One region of the Halalkalibacterium halodurans genome, then DNA from elsewhere that is predicted to be linked to it. Evidence: riboswitches for the same ligand, from Rfam matches in the RefSeq annotation. Region 1 holds a riboswitch; each other region holds the start of a gene.
The links. Region 1 has a riboswitch for S-adenosylmethionine ahead of FED51_RS04445 (ATP-grasp domain-containing protein). Riboswitches for the same ligand answer to the same signal wherever they lie in the genome.
Positions count from the first base shown of each region.

Region 2: it holds a riboswitch for S-adenosylmethionine, as region 1 does, so the genes downstream of both, FED51_RS06920 (ISL3-like element IS651 family transposase) here and FED51_RS04445 (ATP-grasp domain-containing protein) in region 1, are expected to answer to the same signal.
Region 3: it holds a riboswitch for S-adenosylmethionine, as region 1 does, so the genes downstream of both, metK (methionine adenosyltransferase) here and FED51_RS04445 (ATP-grasp domain-containing protein) in region 1, are expected to answer to the same signal.

Region 1 is NZ_CP040441.1:919,042-923,258, reverse strand. Features, by position in the region: gene FED51_RS04465 (LysR substrate-binding domain-containing protein) at 1-262, shown strand, start outside; gene FED51_RS04460 (hypothetical protein) at 350-550, opposite strand; gene FED51_RS04455 (GNAT family N-acetyltransferase) at 615-1,208, opposite strand; gene FED51_RS04450 (5-formyltetrahydrofolate cyclo-ligase) at 1,228-1,944, opposite strand; SAM riboswitch class I at 2,024-2,128, shown strand; gene FED51_RS04445 (ATP-grasp domain-containing protein) at 2,267-3,196, shown strand; gene argS (arginine--tRNA ligase) at 3,259-4,217, opposite strand, start outside.
Region 2 is NZ_CP040441.1:1,431,033-1,435,249, reverse strand. Features, by position in the region: gene FED51_RS06925 (homoserine dehydrogenase) at 1-181, opposite strand, end outside; gene FED51_RS06920 (ISL3-like element IS651 family transposase) at 267-1,484, opposite strand; SAM riboswitch class I at 1,670-1,783, opposite strand; gene aspS (aspartate--tRNA ligase) at 1,862-3,649, opposite strand; gene hisS (histidine--tRNA ligase) at 3,646-4,217, opposite strand, start outside.
Region 3 is NZ_CP040441.1:3,440,190-3,444,406, reverse strand. Features, by position in the region: gene pckA (phosphoenolpyruvate carboxykinase (ATP)) at 1-1,104, opposite strand, end outside; gene FED51_RS16750 (hypothetical protein) at 1,353-1,709, shown strand; SAM riboswitch class I at 1,823-1,935, shown strand; gene metK (methionine adenosyltransferase) at 2,090-3,289, shown strand; gene isdC (heme uptake protein IsdC) at 3,698-4,217, shown strand, end outside.

The DNA.
Region 1 (4,217 bases):
ATGGTTGCAAGATGAGGGAGGATCACTTGAGAACTATCTTGAGATTCACTCACTTGAAATATTATTAAGTAGTGTCAAATCTGGCTTAGCGGCTACCCTCCTCCCTCGGTCCGTATTAAAAGGCGCCTACGAAGATCTTTACGCTTTTCCAATCCCTGAAAAATATCGTTACATGACGACTGCGCTTTTACGAAGAAAGGAGAAACATACAAGCTATGCCTATCAAGCCTTTTGTGAAATGGTGAATAGAGACGGATTATGAAAGAAACAGTGTTGGCAAATCCTGCTGTCATCTATGAGTAAGGCTTTACAATAATCGATCCTATTTTTTGACCAGCAAAGCATGCCGTTAGAAAAAGAATCGATAACCGGCTAATAGTAGCAGCCCAGAAATCAAGGAGGTGATGATCTGTTTCATGCTTAATTGAACCGCAAACGACGCACCCATCTCCTTCTTAACAGCCGAAAGCGTGACCGCACACGAAGAAAGAGTTGAGGCTAAATAAACAAGGACAACCAGTTCACCAGTTGAGACCGTAGACAGTAACACCCCTTCTCCTTCATTATATTGAAAAAGCCCGCCAAATGGCGAGCTGCGATGAACAACTATAAAACTAGGATCTAGTACGAACCAATGGCTGATGTTTCTGCTCATAATCTTCACGTATGATCGCATAAACCTTGAAATCTCGATGCGCCCCTTTGACATAGATGGCGCGGCGATGGGTACCCTCATAGATCAACCCCGCCTTTTCCATCACTCTTGCGGACGAAATATTTTCGGCAAAGCATTTTGCTTGGATTCGTTCGAGCTCCATATTATTGAAGCCAAATTCGACTAAGGCGTTCACCGCTTCAGTCATAATTCCTTCACCCCAATATGGTTCCGATAAGACATAGCCTAGCTCTGCCGTTTTGTCTTTTGGCTTCCACCAAACAAAATCGACCGTTCCGATCATTCGCTCGTTTCTTTTCAGCTCAATGGCCCACGGAGAGACATCTCTTTCATCGTATTTGTTTAAGGCAAACGCTAAAAACGCTTCGCTATCTTTGATGCTTTGGTGCGTTTCCCAAAGGACGTATTTGGTCACCTGTTCATTGGACGCATAGTCGTAAATGGCCGCCGCATCATCTTTATGGAACTTCCGCAGTCGTAATCGTTCAGTTTCTATCGTTGGCAAGTCTCCATAGATGTCTTCAATTTCCATGTTAACCCTCCCTTTCTATTTATTGCTTCTTTGTCAGTTCGCGTATTTCGCGCAGCACTGGCATTGCTTCGAGTTCCTCCTCGGTAACCTCTGACCATACAATTCCGGTCGGCTTTTCAATCGCTCCTACTGACTGCATAAGTCCTTCCGTTGTGGCAATCCAGTCAACGGTTACATCGTAAGCATCCCGAGGTAATTCCACGTCCACAAGCTGTACCTGATGAACAGTGGTCACGACAGGGACCGGACGATTACCGAGCTCACGTATGATCGCATACTCCCGATCAGCATAGCCCTCCCCTTTGCCGATCCGTCTTCCCGAGCGATCGACCGCGACCGACCCCATTACGATCAGATCAATTTCTGGCATCTCTGTTAATGAAATCACTTTTCCATAGGAGAGAATGTTGCGAAGGCTCACCGCTTTACGCTCCTCTCCTTCTGGCACCCACTCTGGCTTTACGAGGATAAAACCATCTTTCAGTCTTGGCGTTGGGACGAGCAACGTTTTCCCGTCCATTAACACTTGCGCTCGTAACGGTAGCTGAGGTGAGTCAGGATTTACTTTAACGACTTTTGCTTGCTTATACGCCTCAAGCTGGATTAAATGGCGGGTAGCCTGCTCTGCCCCTTTGAAGTTCGGAATACGTCCTTTTAACGGAAACGGGAAACGGCCAACCTTTTTTTCGGTCATTTCCTGCCACATTTGTTCCCGTATCGCTTGTTTATCTGTCAATCTATTCCCCTCCATTTTTTTCGTTCATATGGATTGCTTTATTCCCATCATTCTGATATGATTACTTAAACTTCATATTTTCTTATCCAGAGTGGTGGAGGGACTGGCCCTATGAAGCCCGGCAACCTCTTTTTTTAAAGAAGGTGCCAATTCCAGCAGAACATGATGTTCTGAAAGATAAGAAGCGAACGGATCGCACGTCTTCTTATCGAAGAGGTGTTTTTTCTTGTTTTAACACCTTATCTGTCGGAAAGATTACTTGTTATTGTACCGAAAACAGCAAGACAAAAAAAGAACAACTTGGAATGAGGAGGCGTTGTACATGAAAAAAATTTACGTAATCCACGAAAACGATGAATGGACGGTTCACCTATTTAAACGACTTGAGGAGCTTGGACTTCCTTATGAGGATTGGCATCTTCGTTCAGGTTCAATCAAACTTCATGAAGCACCGCCAGAAGGTGTGTTCTATAATCGAATGAGCGCCTCCTCCCATACGCGCGGACACCGTTACGCTCCTGAGTTAGCCGGCGCTGTCCTCGCTTGGCTTGAGCGCCATGGGCGGACGGTCATTAACGGTTCTCGCGCTTTGCAGCTAGAAGTAAGTAAAGTGAATCAATATATGGCGCTAGAAACGTTCGGGATCACCACTCCGAAAACGATTGTAGCTGTAGGAAAGAAAGAGCTACTTGATGCGGCAGCCTCCTTTGAAGGACAAGCCTTTATTACGAAGCATAATCGTGCAGGCAAGGGGCTTGGCGTCCAACTATTCCAACACATTTCAGCTTTAAAAGAGTATGTAGAAAGTGATGAATTTGAAGAGCCGGTCGATGGCATCACCCTTCTTCAGCAATACATTCAAGCAGCTGAACCTTACATTACACGCTGTGAATTTGTCGGCGGCGCATTTCTATATGCTGTTCGTGTCGATACATCGGAAGGATTTGAGCTATGCCCAGCCGATACGTGCTCAATCGAAAGCAAATTTTGCCCAGTAGGGGAAGAACCCACGTCCAAATTTCAAATTTGCAAAGATTTCCATGACCCAGTCATTGAAAAATATGAACAAGTGCTGAAAGCGAACGACATTCAGGTTGCCGGCATTGAATGCATCCGCGATAAAGACGGAACACTTTACACGTATGACATTAACACGAACACAAATTACAATTCGGAGGCAGAGCAACGGGTAGGACAGTACGGCATGTTAGAGGTTGCAAAGTATTTAAAGAGCCTTTTGTCATTGGAGTGAGCTCGTCGCCTATGTAGACAAATACACGTTGAGGTGGCTCTACTTGTGCCACCTCGTTGTCATTATAATTCTTCCGGTGTTTTCACCCCCAGGACAGCCATAGCATCTGCGATGACTTCGCCAGTCCTTTCAGCTAGAATAAGCCTTGCCTGCCTCACCGTTTCATCATCTGCGAGAATGACGTATTTGTGGTAGAATTGATTGAATTTTTTACTGACGGTAAGGACATAACGGGCGAGCTGATGCGGCTCTCTTGCCTCGGTCGCCTTAATGAGCACATTCGGATAGTGAATAAGCACTTTTAACAAACTCCACCCTTCATCGTTCGTCACATGCTGCCAGTCCATGTGACGGCTATCATTTAGCTTATCCCCTCTCCGAAGAATGCTCTGGATTCTCGCGTACGTATACTGAACGTAAGGACCTGTCTCCCCTTCAAAGCTCAACGCGTCCTCTAAGCGAAAGTTCACATCTAGCCGGCGATCTTGCTTTAAATCGCCGAAAATGACAGCACCAACACCTACTGCTTCTGCCACCTCGTGTAAATGTGGATGGTTTGGGTGCTTTTCCTTTATTTTTGCCTTCGCATGGGCGACAACGTCATTCAGTACATCTTCTAGCATCACCACCCGACCTCTTCGCGTTGACATCTTCTTCCCATCCAACCTGAGTAATCCGAACGAAATGTGCTCACACTGATCCGCCCATTTATAGCCCATTTTCTTTAGCACGTGGAACACTTGCTTGAAGTGAAGCGTCTGTTCCCCTCCGACGACGTACAACAATTTTTCCCCTTTTTGCACGTGATGACGATAGATCGCCGTCGCTAAATCCCTTGTCGCATAAATGGAGGTTCCGTCCGATTTCACGATCAAACATGGAGGCAAGTCAGCATCCTCTAATGGCACGACAAGAGCACCTTCACTGCACGTGAGCAGTCCTTTTTCTTGTAGTTCCTTGACGACAGGTGCCATTTGATCATTGTAAAAGCTTTCCCCTAGGACATAGTCAAATTCAACCC
Region 2 (4,217 bases), 510 kb from region 1:
CAAATGTCTTCCAATCGTCTGTTACAAGGGCGTACTGTTCACTATGTTCATGCTTTCTCCGATTGGTCACAAGCAACATTTCGAGAGTAACTTCTTTCCTTAATCCTCGCTCCAATTGAACTAGACTCTCGACAACACCTTGCCCAACGGTGCCAAATCCGATCACACCAACTTTAATCATCTGATTATTTCCCCTTTCGTATGCCCTCTCCTCATTTTTAGGTTCTTAGTCAAATGTTGGGGTGGCATAGGAGGGCGAGCCCCTCTTATCCTACCCCGAATGTCTGATGTTTGAATTGATGATGCAAGAGAATACGGTTTCGCAAGCGATCATAACGCCGAAAACCAAAGGCATTTCTCTTAATCACCTTCGTTTGATTATTCAGTCCTTCAATAAAACCATTGTTTAAGCCAAACGCGAGGCTATTCAAGATCTCGGTCTGCCAGTTCTTCAGCGTCTGAATGGCTCGGTGGAACTCCTTTAACGGGCTCGCCTCCACTCTTCGGTAAAAGGCGTAGAGACCTTGTTTCACCTCGCTCATTCGTCCTTCCCTTCCTTGCATCTTCGCTTCTTGATACCACTGACGAAAATGTTCTTTTAGCTCATACGCTTCCCTTAAATCAGGGGATAGCTCTAAGTACCGCTCCACCTTCTTCTTTTGCTTATCATCCAGTCCTTCTCTCTCTTTCTGAAACAGATGTTTGATCCGTTTACATCGTTTTCGATGATACGGATGGAACGCTTTTTGCACTCGGCGGCGAACCCCTTCCAGAGCCCAGTAGATGTAACGACAGAAATGGAACGGATCCCCAATGATGAGCGGGTGGCCTAAGGCCTTTTGAACAGCCGACTTGAAGGTATAACTGAGATCCATCACGACTGTTTTCACATGATGACCCTTCTCTTGAAGATATCGTTTAAGCGTATCGGCTTTACGATCCGGTAAGATATCCAGTGGCTTCCGTGTATCTGCATCCGCAATGATCACTTGATATTTCCCCGCATTCGTATCCCCTTTGTAATCATCAATCGCAATCCGAGGAGGAAGGTGATCCACCTTCTTCACGAGGGGGGCCGCCAATTGATCAAACCGGCGCATGGCAGTTGTCACGGACGTTTGGAATTGATTCGCTGTGTCCGTAAAGTTCTTCCCTTGAATGAGCCGTAAGCGAAACGCTTGATTCCATTCTACTGTCTGACGCTGATATCGCTCTACAAAACAGGCTTTCTCCGCAAACCGCTTCCCGCATCTGCACGCGTACCGGCGCTTTCGATAGAATAGATACACCCACCGTTCAAAGAGCTTGAGATGTTGAACTTTTTGGATGCGGTAATCATGGATTCTCTCGGTTCTCTCCCCGCAGGATGGGCAACGATGAGGCGTTCGCGGCATTTCTACATGGAGCGCGATAAAGTCCTCTCGTTCCTCCATCTTTGTGACCTTCACACCTTTTAATCCGGGCAAATCCATGGTAAAATTCATCGTACACGCAGCTCCTATCCTTTCTTTGTTTCTCGGCAATTCAAGGATAATGGATAAAGGAGCCTGCGTGCATTTTTTTTGCCCTCTTTTGTGCAAAAACCCCAACATTTATTGTAGAGCCCATTTTTATAAAAACTTGGCTCTCTAACAAAAAAACCTTTCCGATAAGGAAAGGTTTTCGCCTTCGCTTATCTTCCAGAATGAAATCATTCTGCTGAAATTAGCACCTTCGTTTGCTTGGCTAACAAACGGGTTGCCGGGCATCATCGGGTCAGTCCCTCTGCCTCTCTCGATAAGTCTTTTTATTATCACTTTTCACTTGATCTTGATTGCCATTATAAGCAGGAAATATCCGCCTGTCAATGAAAAGATTTTGATCACACGTTTACTTTATCTGGCTTATGACCAATAATTGATAAATTTAAATCGAGCAGTTGTTCTAGACTAACTTCTCCTGGCGCTTCTGTTAACAAACAACTTGCGCTTGCTGTTTTCGGAAACGCAATAGTATCACGAAGGTTCGAGCGACCAGCTAAAAGCATGACGAGTCGGTCAAGCCCAAGAGCAATTCCTCCATGTGGCGGGGTCCCATATTCAAACGCTTCAAGCAAAAAGCCAAATTCTTTTTGGGCACCCTCTTCTGTGAAGCCTAGAGCCGCAAACATTTTCTCCTGAACCGGGCGCTGATAAATCCTTTGGCTTCCACCTCCAAGCTCATAACCGTTTAACACAAGGTCATAGGCATCGGCGCGAACGCTCGCTGGATCTGTTTCAAGCTTCGTTAAATCTTCTTGCTTCGGACTTGTAAACGGATGGTGGAGGGCGACGAATCGCTTCGCCTCTTCATCGTATTCAACAAGTGGAAAGTCCACAACCCATAGGAAGTTAAATTTCGACTCGTCGATCAAGTTGAAATCTTTACCTAGCTTTAAGCGAAGAGCACCAAGGCTATCGAAGACGACTTCCTTTTTGTCAGCAGCAAAGAACAGCAAGTCTCCATCCTCTGCCCCCATCGCTTGCTGTAACTCAGCACCAGTCTCTCCTGCAAAGAACTTCGCAATCGGGCCTTTCAGCTCATCTTCTTCTACCTTCAACCAAGCTAACCCTTTCGCGCCGTATGGTTTGACAAACTCGGCAAGCCCGTCGATCTCTTTACGGGACAGGCTTCCTGCTCCGCCTTTCAAGTTTAGGCCTTTAACAATTCCGCCACTCTTGATAGCACTTGAGAATACTTTAAAGTCACTATCTTTCACAATGTCAGACAGTTCAATGAGTTCCATTTCAAAACGAGTGTCTGGCTTATCTGAGCCATATCGGTTCATCGCATCGTCATACGTCATTCGTGGGAACGGCAAAGCGACGTCGAGCCCTTTTACTTCTTTCATGATTTTTGCCATCATGTTTTCCGTCATCGTAAGCAAATCTTCTTTATCCATAAAGGACGTCTCAATATCGATTTGAGTAAACTCTGGCTGGCGATCAGCCCGTAAATCCTCATCACGGAAGCAGCGAACAATTTGATAATAACGCTCAAACCCTGAAACCATAAGAAGTTGCTTAAAAATTTGCGGTGATTGGGGCAATGCGTAAAATTCCCCGTGATGGACCCGACTCGGCACTAAATAGTCGCGAGCGCCTTCCGGTGTACTTTTCGTCAACATGGGTGTTTCAATTTCAAAAAACTCCTGTCCATCAAGAAAATCGCGAATAAGCTTTGTTGTTTGATGACGGAGCTTCATCGTCTCCTGCATGTCTGGACGACGAAGATCCAAGTAACGATACTTTAAGCGAATGTCTTCTGACGCGTCCGTGTTCGCTTCAATTTGAAACGGGAGTGATTTCGCTTTATTTAAAATTGTCAGGCGCTCTACATGAACCTCGATGGTTCCTGTCGCAATTTTGTCATTGACTGTACTTGGGTCCCTTTTTAAGACAACTCCTTCCACATCAAGGACGTACTCATTGCGCACCTTCTCTGCTGTCTCAAGTGCCTCCTGTGAAATATCGCTGTTGAACACGAGCTGAACGACACCCGAGCGGTCCCGTAAATCAACAAAAATGACCTGCCCTAAATCTCTTCTTCGTTGCACCCATCCTTTTAATTGAACTCGCTCGTTCACTTGCTCCTCTGATAGTTGTCCGCAATGATGCGTACGTCCGATCATGATTCGTTTCCTCCTTCGACTTGTTGTTTCATATGTGAGACTAAATCAGTTAGCGCGACATCTGTCTGCTCTCCTGTTTCCATATTTTTCACATTGACTTTACCTACCGCCAGCTCATCCTCGCCTAAAATAACGGTCCATTTCGCGTGAAGGCGATCTGCCGCCTTTAGTTGCCCTTTCATTTTCCGGTCTAAATAATCTTTCTCTGCGGAAATGCCAGCATTTCTTAGTTGATAGACGAGTTCGACCCCTTTATCTTTGGCCGCTTCCCCTAGCGTGACAACATAGCAATCAATCGCTTGGTTGTGGGCAGGTTTAGCCTGTTGAGCCTCCAACGCCATAATCGCCCGTTCGATCGAAAGGGCGAACCCAATTCCTGGTGTTTCCGGTCCACCGATCTCCTCGACTAATCCGTTGTAACGACCACCACCACAAAGGGTCGTAATCGCACCAAAGGCTTCCCCATCCACCATCACTTCAAAGGCTGTATGATTGTAATAATCAAGGCCACGAACAAGGGTCGCATCAACGACAAACGGAATATTTAATGCGGTTAAATACGATTGCA
Region 3 (4,217 bases), 1.8 Mb from region 1:
GAAATGGTACATCGCTTGTTCAGGAGTAAGTTTGCTTATTGGAGGCAGCACGCCAAAGGCATCAGCCGTCAAAAAAATAATCGTGTTCGGATGACCTGCGACGCTTGGGATCACACTGTTTGGAATCGCTTCAAGAGAATAAGCTGCCCGTGTATTTTCGGTTAACGATGTATCGTTGTAATCCGGTAGCCCTGTTTTTTCGTCAACGATGACATTTTCAAGAACGGAGCCAAAGCGGATCGCATTCCAAATTTGCGGTTCTTTTTCGTAGGATAGGTTAACACATTTGGCGTAGCAGCCGCCTTCAATGTTAAAAACGCCACGCTCCGACCAGCCATGCTCATCATCACCGATGAGTTTGCGGTTTGGATCAGCTGATAGGGTTGTTTTTCCTGTACCCGACAACCCGAAAAATAGAGCGACATCACCTTCTACCCCAACATTGGCTGAACAATGCATCGATAAGACATCTTGCTTTGGAAGGAGGTAGTTCATAACAGAAAAAATCGACTTTTTCATTTCTCCTGCGTATTCCGTTCCACCAATGAGGACGATACGCTCTTCAAACGAGATGATCACAAATGCTTCCGATCGTGTGCCATCTACCGACGGATCAGCTTTAAAACCTGGCGCTGAGACGATTGTAAACTCAGGTGTATGTTGCGTTAACTCTTCAGTTGTTGGCTGAATGAACAGCTGTTGAGCGAATAAATTGTGCCATGCAAATTCGTTTACGACTTGAAGGGGAAGACGATACGTCTTGTCAGCCCCTGCAAAACCGCGAAATTCAAACAATTCATCTTTATCAGCTAAGTACGTAAGAACTTTTTCGTATAAATGTAGAAACGTTTCCTTTTCAATGGCTTGGTTGACTTGTCCCCATTCGATTTTTTCATGGACAGAAGTCTCATCCACGATAAATTTATCTTTTGGTGAGCGTCCTGTATAAGCCCCTGTAGCTACTGTTAACGCACCAGTATCAGTCAGCCTTCCTTCGCCACGAAGCAATGATTTCTCCACTAAAGTAGAAGCTGGTGCATTTTTTAAGACGTGCTGGTCGCCCAGCAATTGTTCAAGACGTGTTGTAGTTGATATCGTATTCATGCAAGCAGACCCCTCTTCCTAAAAAGAATGTCATGATTTTTATTTAGTATAACACATTTAAATTAATAGTCTATACTATTATTAAAAAATGATAAATGTGACACTTTTTAAATAAAATTAGCTATACATCTTAAGGGAAGTAATGTTCTGCCATTAAGGCTTAGCTTTAGCTAAGTTTTCCTAAAAGGTTCCCCTTTAAGTGAGAGATGCATACGATACAGAAGCATCGGCTTAAGGAGGCTTTTAGCATGCAGGATGTATTTATTCTCGACATTGCAACAATAGCCGCGGTGGTGGCAGCCCTTGTGACCGTCGTCGGCAATGCGGTGAATATGGATAAAAATTATCGTTCGCTGCTTGCTGTTGCAATTGCTTCGGTTCTTTGGTTTTTGCCGAAAGAATGGGGAGAGCAGGTCATTATTGCACTAATCATCGGGTTAACTGCTAGCGGGGTGTACAGCCAAGTAAAACCGAGGGATAATGCAAATGAATTATTACGACTGCAAATGCGAGAAGAAATCCGGCAAGAGATGGAAGAGCATAAGAGTCGTGAGGACCGTCTCCATTCAGAAGAAGAAAATTCACAGCAAACTCGAAAAGAATAGTTGACCATTTTTTCGTCATGAATAACAAGACAAAAGAATGAACATTTTAATAAACAATGATTACCATATTGACACAGTGCCCAATCTACGTTATGATATGTCGCGAACGGATACTCTTATCCAGAGTTGGTGGAGGGACAGGCCCGAAGAAACCCCAGCAACCAACACCTGTTAAACAAAGGTGAAAAGGTGCTAACCTGCAAGGCGTTGCCTTGAAAGATAAGAGGCGAAAGGTATGTTAATTAACCCTTTTCCTCATAATGGAAAAGGGTTTTCCTCATTTTTATACTTTTGCAAGTGTGCTGTGGAGAATGAGTGCCGTATCATGTTTTGCGCAGCCTGCCGTTGGTAAGGGTGTGCTTAAGGGAGGATATTCGTAAATGGCAGATACAAGAAGTCGTCGCTTATTTACATCAGAGTCTGTTACAGAAGGACATCCTGATAAAATTTGTGACCAAATTTCTGATTCCATTCTTGACGAAATTTTAAAGGAAGATCCGAACGCTCGTGTGGCATGTGAAACATCTGTTACGACTGGTTTGGTTCTCGTTGCTGGAGAAATTACGACGAGCACATACGTCGATATTCCTAAAGTCGTACGTGACACCATTAGAAATATAGGATACACTCGTGCAAAATATGGCTTTGATTCGGAGACGTGCGCGGTGTTAACGTCAATCGATGAACAATCACCAGATATTGCTCAAGGTGTTAACCAAGCGCTTGAAGCCCGTGAAGGTCAAATGACCGATGCTGAGATTGAAGCGATTGGCGCAGGTGATCAAGGGTTGATGTTCGGTTATGCGAACAATGAAACGCCTGAACTCATGCCACTACCTATTTCTTTAAGTCATAAACTAGCTCGCCGTTTATCAGAGGCACGGAAAGATGAAATCCTTCCATACTTACGTCCAGACGGAAAAACGCAAGTCACAGTTGAGTACGATGAAAACGATCAGCCTGTTCGCATTGATACCATTGTGATTTCAACACAACACCATCCGGAAGTGACGCTGGAGCAAATTGAAAGCGACCTAAAACAGCATGTCATTCGTTCGGTTGTCCCAGAAGAGCTGATCGATGAAGAAACGAAATACTTTATTAACCCAACAGGCCGGTTTGTGATCGGTGGCCCTCAGGGAGATGCTGGTTTAACGGGACGTAAAATTATCGTTGATACGTATGGTGGATATGCTCGTCACGGCGGTGGTGCGTTTTCTGGAAAGGACCCAACGAAAGTCGACCGTTCTGGAGCATATGCGGCTCGATATGTAGCAAAAAATATTGTAGCCGCTGGTTTAGCTGACAAGTGTGAAGTCCAGTTAGCTTATGCGATCGGGGTTGCCAAGCCAGTGTCGATTTCGATTGATACATTTGGAACTGGTCAAGTGTCAGAGGCACGTTTAGTAGAGCTTGTACGGGAACACTTTGACCTTCGCCCAGCGGGGATTATTAAAATGTTAGATCTTCGTCGTCCAATCTACAAACAAACAGCGGCATACGGTCACTTTGGGCGAACCGATGTTGAGTTGCCGTGGGAGCAAACAGATAAAGCTGAAATTTTACGCCAACAAGCGTAGGGGAGAAGATGACTTCATGATGAGTGGAGTCATCTTTTTTCTTTTATGAAGAAGGGAAGGAAAGCAATTGTGAACACTAGTTTTCTTCAAATCGATCAAAAACTGTGTAAAAAGAAAGAAAAAAACGCACTTCCTAATTGACAATGATTATCATTGTGAGCTACTATTAATTCGTACCAAAACATGACACATAAAGGTGATCGTTGCCATGGGGGTGATGATATCAAAGGATTTAAACAATAAAATATGGGGAAGGGCGCTTTTTTTAAAGTATCAGGTGAGAATGATTATCATGTTCACTTATTTATCACCTGTGTTCGACACCGATCGTTTTATTTTTTTGCGATTGAGTGAGAATAATAATCAATTTCATCAATTATTTTTTCATTGATTGAAAGGAGAAAGGCAATGAAGGGGATTTTATCAAGGTTTCAATGGTTTTTATCCGTTTTTTTAGTTACTAGCTTTATTTCATGGACACTACTTTCGAGCGGTGCCCATGCGCAGAATCTGGCGGATGGTACATACACAATCCAATATACGGTTCTGCATGCCGATAACGATTCGGCTTCAATGGCGAATGATTATTGGGAAAAACCTGCGCGCTTGACGGTTAACGGTGGCAACATGACCATGCAAATGACGATTAACCATAGTTCATGGGTAACAGAATTTAAAGTGCCGAGCAATGGTGGCTTCCGTGATGTAACGGTTGTCAGTACGGACGAAGCAGCGGATAAGCGGGTCGTTGAATTTCCAATTTCAGATCTATCAACTCCGTTAGAGTCAAAGATTCACGTGACGGTGGAAGATATCGACTATGACCATGATTATACGATTCGTCTTTCCTTTGATACGAGCAGTATCCAAGAAGTAAATGTAGCAAGCACAAATGACGAAAAACAGGAAGAAAACGGAACATCTACTA